2 regions of the Pseudomonas sp. UM16 genome follow, and region 1 is predicted to be linked to the other one. Evidence: predicted binding sites of a transcription regulator. Region 1 holds the regulator's gene; the other holds the start of a gene.
The links. Region 1 encodes sigma-54, which starts transcription at its own class of promoters, with help from an activator protein. Its sites were predicted from a motif close to ANTGGCATNNANNTTGCTNT; they were not measured.

Region 1 (7,326 bases):
TGGCTGGGCAGGTTGCGCGCATCGATCGATACCGCCACTTTGGGCTGCATCAGTTCGGTGTTGATCAGGGCGTTCTCGGCCAACTGCGGCAGCAACCCGGCAGGTAGGTTGTCGATGCAGTAGTAGCCGTTGTCCTCAAGGACCGCGAGGGCGGTACTTTTTCCGGAGCCGGAGCGGCCGCTAACGATGATCAAGCGCATATTCAGGGCCCGCTCTGTACATCCAGAACGACCTGGTACAGCGCGTCGTTGCTGGGGGCCGCACGCAGCTTGTCGCGTACGACCTTGCTGTCGAGCATGCTGGCGATCTGGCGCAGCAGCTCCAGGTGCGCATCGGTGGCTGCTTCCGGGACCAGCAACACGAACAGCAGGTCGACCGGAGCGCCATCAATGGCGTCGAAATCAATAGGGGCGTCAAGATGCAGCAGTGCACTGACAGGCGATTCGCAACCCTTGAGGCGGCAATGGGGAATGGCAATGCCATTGCCAAAGCCGGTTGAGCCGAGTTTTTCTCGGGCAATCAAGGCTTCGTACACGTCCTGGGTGTCCAGTTCGGGCACTTCTTTGCCGATCAGGTTGGCGATCTGTTCGAGTGCGCGCTTTTTGCTGCCTCCCGGCACGTTCACCAAGGAACGGCCGGGGGTCAGGATGGTTTCAAGTCGGATCATGGATGAGGGGGATCAGCGGGCCGCTGCACCTTGCAGCAGGCTTTGCTGTTTTTCCTTGTGTTTTTTCAGTTGACGATCGAGCTTGTCGGTCAAAGCATCGATCGCTGCATACATGTCTGTGTGTTCGGCATTTGCAACAACTTCGCCGCCGGGAATAAACAGCGTTGCTTCAATCTTCTGCTGCAGCTTCTCGACCTTCATGATTACCGTCACATTGGTAATCTTGTCGAAGTGCCCCTCCAGACGTTTGAGTTTTTGCTCGACGTATTCGCGCAGCGGCTGGGTGACTTCTACATGCTGTCCACTGATATTGACTTGCATACAGCTTCTCCTTTGTTGCCCGAGCATAAGAGGCAGGTGTTGCGCCTGCCACTGAACTGCGATGGCTATCTCAGGGGCTACATCAGTCGCTTGCGCTCACTCGACGGTGCAATGCCGAGGGACTCGCGGTACTTGGCGACGGTGCGACGGGCTACCTGGATGCCTTGTGCCTCCAGTAAACCAGCGATCTTGCTGTCACTCAATGGCTTTTTCTGATTTTCCGCTGCAACCAATTTTTTGATGATCGCGCGAATCGCTGTGGACGAGCATTCACCGCCTTCGGAGGTGCTGACGTGGCTGGAGAAAAAGTACTTCAGCTCGTAAATACCCCGCGGTGTGTGCATGTATTTCTGCGTGGTGACCCGGGAAATGGTCGACTCGTGCATGCCCACGGCTTCAGCGATGTCATGCAGGACCAGCGGCTTCATCGCTTCGTCGCCGTGATCGAGGAAGCCGCGCTGGTGTTCGACGATCTGGGTGGCGACTTTCATCAGGGTTTCGTTGCGGCTCTGCAGGCTCTTGATGAACCAGCGGGCTTCCTGCAACTGATTGCGCATGAACGTATTGTCGGCACTGGTGTCGGCGCGGCGGACGAACCCGGCGTATTGCGGGTTGACCCGCAGGCGCGGCACGGCCTCCTGATTGAGCTCGACCAGCCAGCGCTCGTTGTCCTTGCGCACGATCACGTCAGGGACCACGTATTCGGCTTCACTGGATTCAATCTGCGAGCCAGGACGCGGGTTGAGGCTCTGAACCCGTTCGATGACCTGGCGCAGTTCGTCTTCCTTGAGCTTCATCCGCCGCATCAGCTGGCTGTAGTCGCGGCTGCCGAGTAGGTCGATATAGTCACGTACCAGGCGCTGGGCTTCGGCCATCCAAGGGGTGCTGGCAGGCAGTTGGCGCAGTTGCAGCAGCAGGCATTCGCTGAGGTTGCGTGCGCCGATACCAGCAGGTTCGAATTGCTGAATGCGGTGCAGCACGGCCTCGATTTCGTCGAGCTCAATATCCAGCTCAGGGTCAAAGGATTCGCAGACTTCCTCGAGGGTTTCGTCGAGGTAGCCCTGGCTGTTGATGCAGTCGATCAGGGTGACCGCAATCAGCCGATCGGTGTCCGACATCGGCGCCAGGTTGAGTTGCCAAAGCAAGTGGCTTTGCAGGCTCTCGCCCGCCGAAGTGCGGGTGGTGAAGTCCCACTCGTCATCGTCGTTGCTGGGCAAGCTGCTGGCGCTGGTCTGGTAGATGTCTTCCCAGGCGGTATCGACGGGCAGTTCGTTGGGGATGCGCTCGTTCCATTCGCCGTCTTCCAGGTTGTCCACGGTTTGCGTGGTTTCCTGGTAGGTGGTGTCCTGAACTTCGGCGACGGGCTTGCTTTCGGCGTTGTCGGCCATCGGGTCGCTGTTGTCGAAGTCGTCGCCTTCTTCCTGGCGTTCGAGCATCGGGTTTGATTCCAGCGCTTCCTGGATTTCCTGCTGGAGGTCCAGAGTAGAAAGCTGGAGCAGACGGATAGCCTGTTGCAACTGCGGTGTCATCGTCAGTTGCTGGCCCATTCTTAGGACGAGCGATGGTTTCATGGCAGGGGCTTTACACCTTTTTTGCCGGCGCACATGCGCCATCCACTACAAGGGCACCGAAGCGCCAACTTTAAGCAAATTATATGCCTGAAATTGGAGCGTTTGCCTAGGCCGCTGTGACAATAAAGCCGGTTTTCACCGGGTTAGCAGCCCATGGCAAGCGCTGTGTCGCCTCGAACTTACAAGCGGAACTCGTGGCCCAGGTACACCTCTTTCACCAGGTCGTTTGCCAGGATGGTCTCTGCATCGCCTTCGGCAATCAGTTGGCCATCGTTGACGATGTAAGCGGTTTCGCAGATGTCCAGGGTCTCGCGGACGTTGTGGTCGGTGATCAATACACCGATACCTTTGGCCTTGAGGTGATGGATGATCTGCTTGATGTCGCCGACCGAAATCGGGTCGACACCGGCAAAGGGTTCATCGAGCAGGATGAATTTCGGCGCAGTAGCCAGGGCCCGGGCAATCTCCACGCGGCGACGTTCGCCACCGGACAGGCTCATGCCGAGGTTGTCGCGGATATGGCTGATGTGAAATTCCTGCAGCAGGCTTTCCAGTTCTTTGCGCCGGCCATCGCGATCGAGCTCCTTACGGGTCTCGAGGATCGCCATGATGTTGTCGGCAACCGACAGCTTGCGAAAGATCGAGGCTTCCTGTGGCAGGTAGCCAATACCGGCACGGGCACGGCCGTGCATCGGCTGGTGGCTGACATCCAGGTCATCGATGAGCACGCGGCCCTGATCGGCCTGGACCAGGCCAACGATCATGTAAAAGCAGGTGGTCTTGCCGGCGCCGTTAGGACCGAGCAAGCCGACGATCTGGCCGCTGTCGATGGACAGGCTGACGTCACGTACCACTTGCCGACTCTTGTAGCTCTTGGCCAGGTGCTGGGCTTTGAGGGTCGCCATTTACTCGGCCTTCTTCTTCGGCTGGATCACCATGTCGATCCGTGGGCGAGGCGTTGACACCGATCCACCGCGGCCGGCAGTCGCCACCTGGGATTGGGTGTTGTAAACGATTTTCTCGCCTTCAGTGGTGTTGCCATCGCTGGTTTCCACCTTGGCCTGGTCGGTCAATACCACCAGATTCTTTTGCGACTGGTACTGGATCTGCTTGCCGTAACCTTTCATCTTGTCCGGTTTTTCGGCGCTTTGTTGCTGCTCGAAATAGGCAAGGTTGCCGACCGATGTCACGACGTCGACATCGCCATTGGCGGCACGCGTAATGGTCACGGTGTTGCCTTTGATGATCATCGAACCCTGGGTGATGATGACGTCGCCGGTGTAGGTGGCGACCCCTTTCTTGTCATCCAGGTGCGCTTGGTCAGCCTGGATACGGATTGGCTGGTCACGGTCGTTCGGCAGGGCCCAGGCGCTCGCGCTTCCCAGTGCTGCGCTCAGGCTGAGCAAAAAGGGGAGTGTTTTAACGAGCCTCATACTGTCCTCTTACGTTGGACAGCAGGTCCATCCTGCCGTCTTTCAAATACGCTTTCATTCCATTGCCCGTAGTAACACCACCGGCGCCGTCGATTTTAACGGCTTGTTCGGTTTGCGCATATTGCTTCTGCGGGAATACCGTCATGCGACTGCTGGTAATGATCATGGTGCGGTTTTTTTCATCGGTGCGGGCGACCCGTACCGAATCAATCAATTCCACTTCGCTGCCATCGGGGTTGACCTCGCCCTTGTCGCTCTGCACGTGCCAGGGGTAGGTGGTGCCGCGATACAGTTGCAGGTCAGGCTTGGTCAGCAACGTTACTTCGCTGACCTTGAGGTGTTCGACCTTGTCGGCAGTCATCTCGTACTGCATCTTGCCATCAGGCAGAAACTGCACGCTGTGAGCATTGGTGGCGTAATAATCGATAGCCTTTTCGTCGACGCTGGCGACCGGCTTGTCGAGAAAGCTCTCCGGGCTGATGTTCCAGTAGCCGACAGCCACCAGCAAGGCGGCAATCACACTGAACAGCGCAATGGTGCGAATCTTTTTACTGAACATGTGTCGCTCTACAGGTAGTGGGCGTTGGCCGCGTCGAGGTTGCCCTGGGCTTGCAGGATCAACTCGCAAAACTCACGGGCTGCACCTTCACCGCCGCGGGCCTTGGTAATCCCGTGGGCGTGCTCGCGGACGAAGGCTGCGGCACTGGCTACAGCCATGCCCAGGCCAACACGGCGGATCACCGGCAGGTCAGGCAGGTCGTCGCCCAAATAGGCGACCTGTTCATAGCTTAGGTTGAGCTGGCCAAGAAGTTCGTCCAAAACCACTAATTTATCTTCACGCCCCTGATACAGGTGGGGGATGCCAAGGTTCTTGGCTCGGCGCTCGACCACCGGGGTCTTGCGGCCGCTGATGATGGCGGTGGTCACGCCCGTGGCCATGAGCATCTTGATGCCTTGTCCGTCGAGGGTGTTGAAGGTTTTGAATTCACTGCCATCTTCGAGGAAGTACAAGCGACCGTCAGTCAGTACGCCGTCAACGTCAAATACCGCAAGCTTGATGGCCTTGCCACGTTGGAGCAGGTCCTGGCTCATTTACATCACTCCCGCACGCAACAGGTCGTGCATATTCAAGGCGCCAACCGGGCGCTCGTCCTTGTCGATTACAACCAGGGCACTGATCTTGTGGTCTTCCATGATTTTCAGGGCTTCGGCAGCGAGCATGTCGGCGCGCGCGGTCTTGCCATGAGCGGTCATGACCTCTTCGATCAACGTGGTGTGCACATCGATGTTGCGATCCAGGCTGCGGCGCAGGTCGCCGTCAGTGAAGATCCCGGCCAACCGTCCGTCGGCTTCGAGGACGACGGTCATGCCCAGACCTTTGCGAGACATTTCAAGCAATGCGTCTTTGAGCAGGGTGCCACGTTGCACCTGAGGCAGCTCTTGGCCGGCGTGCATGACGTTCTCGACCTTCAACAGCAAGCGGCGTCCCAAGGCGCCACCAGGGTGCGAGAAGGCGAAGTCTTCAGCAGTAAAGCCACGTGCCTCAAGCAGCGCAATGGCCAGGGCATCGCCCAGTACCAGTGCCGCTGTGGTCGAGGACGTCGGAGCCAGGTTCAGCGGGCAGGCTTCCTGGGCGACGCGGGCGTCGAGATTGACTTCGGCGGCCTTGGCCAGTGCCGAGTCGGGGTTGCCAGTCAGGCTGATCAGCTGGATCCCGAGGCGTTTGATCAAGGGCAGCAGGGTGACGATCTCGGCGGTCGTGCCGGAGTTGGACAGGGCGAGGATGACATCGTCGCGGGTGATCATGCCCATGTCGCCATGGCTGGCTTCGGCCGGGTGCACGAAGAACGCCGGGGTGCCGGTGCTGGCCAGGGTTGCGGCAATTTTGTTGCCGATATGCCCGGACTTGCCCATGCCGACCACCACGACCCGGCCCTTGCTGGCCAGGATCAGCTCGCAGGCCTTGACGAAATCGGCGTCGATGTGGGCTAGCAAGCCCTCAACCGCCTCGATTTCGAAACGGATGGTGCGTTGCGCGGATTGGATCAGGTCGCTGGATTGGCTCATGTCGGAAATCGGGTTGCCTGATGAAAAGGCGGCGATTATAGCGGTAATGCGCAAAACCCTCACCCTGTGATTGTCATACAGTCGCTGTGCAACCTTAACCCTAGCTGAACAAGCGCGGCGGCGGCCTTGGGGCGTTGCTATCAGCAATGCTATAGTTCGCCGCCTGTTCGGCCCGCTCAGGGCGTGCGTGCCTCCATGAAGGGGGCGCGCGTCTGAGTGAGAAGGCTGCATCGCAAGGAGTCTAGATGAGCGTTGATAACGCCTACGCGGTCGAGTTGAAGGGTGTTTCCTTCAAGCGCGGTTCGCGCAGCATCTTCAGTAATGTCGATATACGCATTCCCCGCGGCAAGGTCACCGGCATCATGGGACCTTCCGGGTGCGGCAAGACCACATTGTTGCGTCTGATGGGCGCACAGTTGCGCCCGGCCAGTGGTGAGGTCTGGGTGGCCGGGCAAAACTTGCCGACCTTGTCGCGCAGCGATCTGTTCGATGCCCGCAAGCAGATGGGCGTGCTGTTCCAGAGCGGCGCGCTGTTCACGGACCTCGACGTATTCGAAAACGTCGCGTTTCCGCTGCGCGTGCATACCCAGCTGTCCGACGAAATGATCCGTGACATCGTGCTGATGAAACTGCAGGCCGTTGGCCTGCGCGGTGCCATTGAGCTGATGCCCGACGAGTTGTCCGGCGGTATGAAGCGCCGTGTTGCCCTGGCCCGGGCCATCGCGCTGGACCCGCAAATCCTCATGTACGACGAACCCTTTGTCGGCCAGGACCCGATCGCCATGGGGGTGCTCGTGCGCCTGATCCGCCTGCTCAACGATGCTCTGGGTATCACCAGCATCGTGGTCTCCCACGACCTGGCCGAAACCGCGAGCATTGCCGATTACATTTATGTGGTTGGCGATGGGCAGGTGCTGGGCCAGGGTACGCCGGATGAGCTGATGGGCTCGGACAACCCGCGCATTCGTCAATTTATGAAAGGTGATCCGGACGGTCCGGTGCCCTTTCACTTTCCTGCGCCGGATTACCGCGCCGATCTTCTGGGGAAGCGTTGATGCGCAGAAAATCCTTACTCGAACGAATTCGCCGTTTTGGCCGCTCGGCCATCGACGTGCTGGCTGTGCTTGGGCGTTCCTTTTTGTTCCTGCTGCACTCGTTGGTCGGGCGCAGCGGCACCGGCGGCGGTTTTCAACTGCTGATCAAGCAGCTGTATTCGGTCGGTGTGCTGTCGCTGGCGATCATTGTCGTTTCCGGCGTGTTCATCGGC
Region 2 (7,326 bases), on a different contig from region 1:
CAATATCGGTCAGTTGAAAATGGGCGCGCAGATTGTTGCCACTGACTTGTCCGGGACCATGCTCAATAACTGTAAGAGCGGCGAATACGACAGCCTGGCCATTGCTCGCGGCTTGTCCCAGGAACGCTTGCAGCGTTACTTCGATGTCAAGGCGCCGGGGCGCTGGGCGATCAAGGCGCCGATTCGCAGTCGCGTGGAGTTTCGCTCGTTCAACCTGCTCGACAGCTATGCCGCGTTGGGCAAGTTCGACATCGTGTTCTGCCGCAACGTGTTGATCTACTTCTCGGCCCAGGTCAAGAAAGACATCCTGCTGCGTATCCACGGCACCCTCAAGCCGGGTGGCTACCTGTTCCTCGGTGCGTCCGAGGCGCTCAATGGTTTGCCGGATCACTACCAGATGGTGCAGTGCAGTCCGGGGATCATCTATCAGGCCAAGTGAGGGGCGCTGGAGGATTGTGTCAGGGCCATGCGACTCAAGCGCCGTGCACGCGGCGCGCGAGTTTAGTCGGCGCTCTTCAGTTCTACGAGCTCTCAGGCGGAATGCATGGCAGTTCAAAACTATGCGCCATCAGATGCCCGTGAAACTGTAGGGCTGAAGATCGGTGATCTGCGACAAAAATATCAAGTGCTCTACAATTTTGAATTTTTCGAGATGTTCGAGCGTCTCAGGGCCGCCTCGCTTTAGCGCTGGTGTAAAGCCATACATCTCGTCATCGCGAAGAAGCCCCAGCTTCTTCTTTGCTGGGCTGAACAGTTCGCCGTAATCATTGGTATCTACCCGTTTTGACACCAAGTAGGCCCTGACCCCTTTATCCATTTTGTCTCCGGTATAAATAGAATCGTGAGTTCTGTAACGCGAGAGAATGCTGGTGATCTTGAGTGATGCCCCAGTCTTCTCATCCCAGAGATACAGATCACCGAACGCGCTTCTGGCAATCACATGGTAGGTGTCGAGTGTCTCGAGTTTGGTGTCTTCAAGCCAGGAGGCTACAACGCCATCATACTCTTGAGGGTTGACCATCCAGAAAATACCGTCGCTGTAGCCGCACCACCCATGCTCGCTCCAATACGCTAATAACTGGTCGGGAAGCTTCCCGTGGTAGCGTTGAATGCTTGAGGGTGGAACCTCTCTGCGCTCGATTGGAGACCCGAACGCTTCCAGAAAAATGGAAAATGCCTCATCCATACTCTAATTTTCCCTAGCATTTATGAAGATTAACATTAACCAATGTTTTTCCACGCGAGGCTTCAGGTACTGCCTGCGCGGCATTCCTTAAGTGTTCGATCTTCGTTTTCCATTGCGGCCCAATACTGGCGTTCACCTGGCGTTCACCTGGCGATCTCCAAAATCCGAAATCACATCTTTCCCCCGGCGATGAGGTCAGGATTATGCAGGGCCGCGTGTGCAATGGCATGCTATAGGGCTTGTCTGTGGAAGGTTTCTTGTCTTTCCCGGCAGGTTGATTCACCTGCGCCGGCTGTGGATCATCCAGCGCCCCCTTGCGCCGCTCCGGCACCCGCAGATCCGGCCGCTTCTTAAATCCCTCTTCATGCTTGAGTATCCAAGGTCAGAAATCAGAGAAGCTGTAAGGTTCAAGCCCTGCGATTTGCGATAGAAGGATCAGGTGCTCTATAGCTTTGACCTTTTCAAGATTTTCGAGGGTGGCGCGTCCTCCGAGCATTATTGCCGGAACGAACGCGTACATTTCATCATTTTTCAATGTGCCTAACTTTTTCTTTGCAGAGTCAAAAAGATTGTCGAAGTCGTTATATTCTTTCTCCCGTGACAGAAAGAAGTTGTGGACTTCTCTAGTAGCATCGCTTTCGCTGAATTGATAATTATCACCTGTGTAGCGTGATAGTAGGCTGGTGATCTTTACTGAGAATCCGCTTTTTTCACCCCAAAGGTACAAATCGCCAAAAGCGCTTCTGGCGATCAAGTGATAAGTGTCGCGATTTTCCAGGTTCGTGCCTTCGAGCCAAGATGCGATGACGCCCTCATATTCTTGGGGGTCAACTAACCAAAAGATACCATCGCCAAAGCCGCACCAGCCATGTTCTTTCCAATATGACAGCAGCAGTTCGGGTAGTTTGCCTCTAAAGCGTTCAATGCTCGTTGGAGGAACTTCACGGCGTGAGATGGGTGTGCCTACTTTTTCGATGAAGATGGAGAATACTTCGTCCATTTACGATCCCCTGACTGCCTAGCATTTATGCAGATTGATACTCATATAAATTGGCGCGTCGCTCGATTTTGGTGCATTTTCGGCAGCTTTTTTGAGGTTGGCTATCTTGGCTCGCCATTGTGCGCCAATGCTGGAGTTGACTCGCCTGTCGCCAAAGTCTGATATCACGTCTTTTCCTCCGGCGCTCAAGTCGGGGTTGTGCAATGCAGCAAGGGACGCCATTGTCTCTTTAGCTTTTATTGCTGACATTTTCATGGCTTCAAGTGGACTCATTTCTGCGAGCAACTCTCTCTGGATCCTTTTTTGCAGCTTATCTTGCAATTCTCTGCGTGCGGTTCGGGCGATGGCTGGGTCACGTTTTACTGGATTGGCAATGTTCTCAAGAAACTCTTCAACCGATAATCGGTTCAGTCCTTCCTGCTGGCCTTTCAATTGCCGCTCGAACTCACCAATCTTGGATGCCGGTCATTTATCAGCCTTGAAGCACTCTACTGTATGTAAAGGCATGCTACCGGTCTTGCCGGTAGAAGGCTCCTTGTCTTTCCCGGTAGATCGATTCTGCTGCCCTGGGAGATGATCATTCAGCGCACCTTTGCGCCGCTCCGGCACCTGCAGATCCGGCCGCTTCTTAAGTCCCTCTTTATGTTTGAGTATCCACTGCCCGAGTCGAGCCCCTCTGCTGCTGGTGGCCATCTCCTGCGCCAGCACGCCGGCATTCCCGCGCCCACGGGTGAGGTAGGACACAATTGCCCCCAGTAGCAGTACCACGACATCCACATGGCCCAAGGCAATGTGGTGGGCGGCTCGGGATATCGCATGCGGATCGTCCTGGCTGAACGGGCTTAACCCCTCATCGCCGCGCGTCCCGTCCCAGGCGGTGCGGATGCCATCCCGGTAGTACTCGCCGATGCGCGGCAAGCCGTCGATAAAGAATTCGGCGATGGACGACAGGCCCAGTACACCGAGGATCCAGCCGCCGACCTTGAGGCCCATCACCGCGCCAGCGCCGGCAAAGGGGATGGCCCCGGCACCTGCGCCAAATGCCCCGATCCCGGCGCCAATGGCACCGCCGCCCAGGGTGCTGCCGACGACGATCATCGCCATCTGCCTTACGACGATGAGCAACTCATCGAGAATGCTGGTGATTTCCAGCTCGGCGAAGCGCTGGCGCAACCTATGTGCGGCTTGCCATTCTGCCTTGTTGAAGGCGGACTGCACCGCCCTGACCCGGCGCAGGTTGAGGGCCAGCGAGGCGACCTGTTTGTTGAGGTGGGTACGCAAATGGGCGCCTCCTTGATAGCCCATTTCATCCGTGATGCGCGATTCGATCTCGTGCCATGAGGGCACAAGGTGGCTCAGAAACATAAGGGTCTCCCTGACAACTCTGTGCAGGGGGAAATCACATCATGAATCGAGGGTAAATATTTCCGCGTGAGCTGTAGGAGGATTCCCAAATATCTCTCAATGAGGCGTGTGCTCCAGGCCCAGCCAATGTGACGTCAATTTTTTGTTTTGCCGTTTTTGCCACCCGGTAATTGCCGCTTTCCCTTCTCGAGGCGGAAACACTTTGCCGCTTTTCTGGCATGGCGTTGTCAATGTTGCCCGTCCAGCCCAGTGTTTTCGGGCTTTCAGAGTGTTGGCACAGCCCTTGCTATAGCTTGGCCAACGAGATTCCGGTCAACCTTCGAAGGTTTCCCCGACATGAGCATCAGCTTCGACAAAGCGCTTGGCATTCACGAAAAGGCACTGGGCTTTCGCGCCCAGCGTGCTGAAGTGCTGGCCAACAACATCGCCAACGCCGACACGCCCAACTACAAGGCGCGTGACATGGACTTTGCTTCGGTATTGGCGGCGCAGAGCGAGAAGACCAGCAAGGGCCACTTCTCGCTGGATCGCACCAACACCCGGCACATCGAGGCTGAAGGCCTGAGCATGGGTGACGAAACCCTGCAGTACCGCACGCCGATGCAGCCTTCGGTCGACCAGAACACCGTCGATGCTCAGCTTGAACAATCGAGCTATGCGGAAAACGCCGTCGGTTTCCAGGCCAGCTTTACGCTGCTCAACAGTAAATTCAAAGGGCTGGTATCGGCCCTGCGCGGAGAGTAAGTCATGTCCCTCGCCAGTGTGTTCAACATTGCCGGTAGCGGCATGAGTGCGCAGACCACCCGTCTGAACACCGTCGCTTCGAACATTGCCAACGCCGAGACCGTCTCGTCGAGCATCGATCAGACCTACCGTGCTCGTCATCCGGTGTTCGCCACCACCTTCCAGCAGGCACAGGGTGGCGTCAGTCAGTCGCTGTTCCAGGATCAGGACGCGGCCGGTCAGGGCGTTCAGGTGCTCGGTGTGGTCGAAGACCAAAGCAACCTTGAGGCACGCTACGAGCCGAATCACCCGGCGGCGAACAAGGACGGCTACGTTTACTACCCGAACGTCAATGTGGTCGAGGAGATGGCGGACATGATCTCTGCCAGTCGCTCGTTCCAGACCAACGCCGAGTTGATGAACACGGCCAAGACCATGATGCAGAAGGTCCTGACCCTGGGTCAGTGATAAGGGACGAAGCCAATGGCAAGCATTAACGACACCACCGCCGGGGTAAACCTGAACGACGTACTCAAAGCGTCGGTCAAGCAGACCTCCGACACCAACAACACCAGTGGCGTTGCCTCGGCAACCAACAGCAAGAGCGGCAACCAGGCGTTGGGCAAAGACGCGTTCCTGCAGATGCTGGTTACCCAGATGCAGAATCAGAACCCGCTCGATCCTCAGGACAACAGCGAGTTCGTCGCCCAGTTGGCGCAGTTCAGTAGCCTGGAAGGCATCACCACGCTCAACGAGACGGTGACGGCGATTTCCGGCAACTTCAAATCGTCCCAGGCGCTGCAGGCGTCATCGTTGGTTGGTCGCTCGGTGATCGTCCAGACCGACAAGGCCATGGTCGACACCACCAAGAGCTTCACCGGTTCCGTGGTAGTGCCGCAGTCGCTGAGTAACGCCACCGTCACCATCACCGACAAGGATGGCAAGGTGGTCAAGACCATCGACATGGGTGAGCAGAAGGCCGGCAATTCCGAGTTCGTCTGGGATGGCACCAATGACGCCGGTGAGAAGGTCGATCCTGGTACTTACACCTTTGCCGCCAAGACCACCATCGAAGGCAAACAGTTGGATATGTACACCCTGCTGCCCGCCACGGTCAGCAGCGTCACCCTCAGTCAGACCGGCGGCGAGATGATGCTCAATCTCGCTGGCCTGGGCAGCATCGCACTGTCCAAAGTCCAAACCATCGGTATATAGAGCCGGCTAACGCGGCACAAGGAGTTGAAAGATGTCATTCAATATCGGCCTTAGCGGTCTCTATGCAGCCAACAAGCAACTGGACGTGACCGGCAACAACATCGCCAACGTTGCCACCACCGGTTTTAAATCCTCGCGTGCGGAATTCGCCGACGTGTATTCGGCCAACAAGCTGGGTGTCGGCAGTCAGAGCGTGGGTAACGGCGTGCGCCTGGCTTCGGTGTCGCAGCAGTTCACCAACGGTGAAATCACCAATACCGGCAACGTGCTGGACATGGGTATCCAGGGGCAGGGCTTCTTTGTGCTGAGCGACAACGGCTCGCTCAGTTACTCCCGTGCCGGTGCCTTCCAGACCGATAAAGACAATTACGTGGTAACCGCCGATGGCCTGCGCCTGCGCGGCTACGGTGTGGATGAGAATGGCAAGATCATCAATGGCGTGCTGACTGATCTTAAGATCGACACCTCGGCGTTGGCGCCAAAGTCCACCACTTCGATCAATCAGGGTATCAACCTGAACTCGTCGGACAAAGTTATCCCGGCGACCACCACTTTTGACCCAAGTGATGACACTACCTGGAACAAGACCTTTGCTACCAAGATCTATGACAGCCAGGGTAACGAGCACGTCATGGATCAGTACTACGTCAAGACCGACACCAATGAGTGGAAGTCGTACACCCTGATCGACGGTCGCAACCCGCTTGATCCAAGCCAGGAGCCACCGCAGCCGCTGGAAGGAACTATCACCTTCAAACCGGACGGTAGCGTCGACACCATGACGGCCGGCGCTGTTGGGTCTGGCTACGAAGTTGAGAACAAGGTCTTCAAGTTGACCGGTTGGGTGCCTGCCACCATTACCGATCCGGACGCCAAGCCACCGGTATGGGGCTCCAACGGTTCGGAAGCGAGCGCGGGTGGTATCGCCATCGACATGAATGCGACCACCTCCTACAACACTCCGACCACGCGTCTGTCGCAGAGCCAGGACGGTTACGCTACCGGCATCTTGTCGAGCCTGAGCATCGACTCCAGCGGTGTGATGTTCGCCAGCTTCAGCAACCAGCAGTCGCGCGCGATTGGTCAGGTAGCGATCGCTTCGTTTGCCAACGAGCAGGGCCTGCAGCCTATGGGGGGTACGCGTTGGGCGGAAACCTATTCCTCGGGCATTCCGGGTATTGATGCGCCGAAGACCGGCACCCTGGGCGCCATCGCTTCCAACTCGCTGGAGGCCTCGAACGTCAACCTGACTAACGAGTTGGTCGAGCTGATCAAGGCGCAGAGCAACTATCAGGCAAACGCCAAGACCATCTCTACCCAGAGCACCATCATGCAGACCATCATTCAGATGACCTGATACGGGTATGAGGCAATAGGTATGGATAGGCCCCTTTCTCGGAAGGGGTCTTTCATTTCGGAGGTGTCGATCATGTTGCAGCGAATGGCGTTGCTCTTGTTTGCGCTGTTGCTGGTGTCTCAAGTCCGGGCCGATGCTGCGCCTTGGTACCGTTGGGAAAGCCAGGCCGATGGCCGTCTGGTGTGTGCCCAGTTTTCTCCGGGCGATGGCTGGAAGCGTTTTGCCGGCCCCTTCAATAATGGCGCATGCCGTGCCTACTGAACCTTGCCGCTAGCGGCAAGCGGGCGCCGTAATTTCGACGGCGCTACTCTCCGTTGTATTCTCCTGCAACGCGCAAGCCCTTGTCTGGCGGGGCTTTTGGCTACTTCTGCAAAGTTGGTTTGAAACTTGCTACAAGCACTGCAAAGCAGCGGCGAACGGCAAGTGTTCGCCAGCGCAGGGGAGAAATACTGTGGACAAGATGCTGTACGTGGCCATGAC

Region 2: a site for sigma-54 is predicted at 3,822-3,841, ahead of flgB (flagellar basal body rod protein FlgB). Genes of this name have one in related genera too.

Annotation. Positions count from the first base shown of each region.
Region 1 is NZ_JBNPJT010000013.1:72,561-79,886, reverse strand. Features, by position in the region: gene rapZ (RNase adapter RapZ) at 1-200, opposite strand, end outside; gene ptsN (PTS IIA-like nitrogen regulatory protein PtsN) at 203-667, opposite strand; gene hpf (ribosome hibernation-promoting factor, HPF/YfiA family) at 680-988, opposite strand; gene ACQRAX_RS16815 (RNA polymerase factor sigma-54) at 1,066-2,559, opposite strand; gene lptB (LPS export ABC transporter ATP-binding protein) at 2,739-3,464, opposite strand; gene lptA (lipopolysaccharide transport periplasmic protein LptA) at 3,465-3,992, opposite strand; gene lptC (LPS export ABC transporter periplasmic protein LptC) at 3,979-4,551, opposite strand; gene ACQRAX_RS16795 (KdsC family phosphatase) at 4,560-5,084, opposite strand; gene ACQRAX_RS16790 (KpsF/GutQ family sugar-phosphate isomerase) at 5,085-6,059, opposite strand; gene ACQRAX_RS16785 (ATP-binding cassette domain-containing protein) at 6,305-7,114, shown strand; gene mlaE (lipid asymmetry maintenance ABC transporter permease subunit MlaE) at 7,114-7,326, shown strand, end outside.
Region 2 is NZ_JBNPJT010000002.1:333,042-340,367, reverse strand. Features, by position in the region: gene cheR (protein-glutamate O-methyltransferase CheR) at 1-439, shown strand, start outside; gene ACQRAX_RS03615 (GAD-like domain-containing protein) at 569-1,186, opposite strand; gene ACQRAX_RS03610 (GAD-like domain-containing protein) at 1,569-2,186, opposite strand; partial or broken gene ACQRAX_RS03605 (DUF6861 domain-containing protein) at 2,205-3,551, opposite strand; gene flgB (flagellar basal body rod protein FlgB) at 3,888-4,295, shown strand; gene flgC (flagellar basal body rod protein FlgC) at 4,299-4,742, shown strand; gene flgD (flagellar hook assembly protein FlgD) at 4,758-5,489, shown strand; gene flgE (flagellar hook protein FlgE) at 5,521-6,846, shown strand; gene ACQRAX_RS03580 (hypothetical protein) at 6,919-7,107, shown strand; gene ACQRAX_RS03575 (flagellar basal body rod protein FlgF) at 7,298-7,326, shown strand, end outside.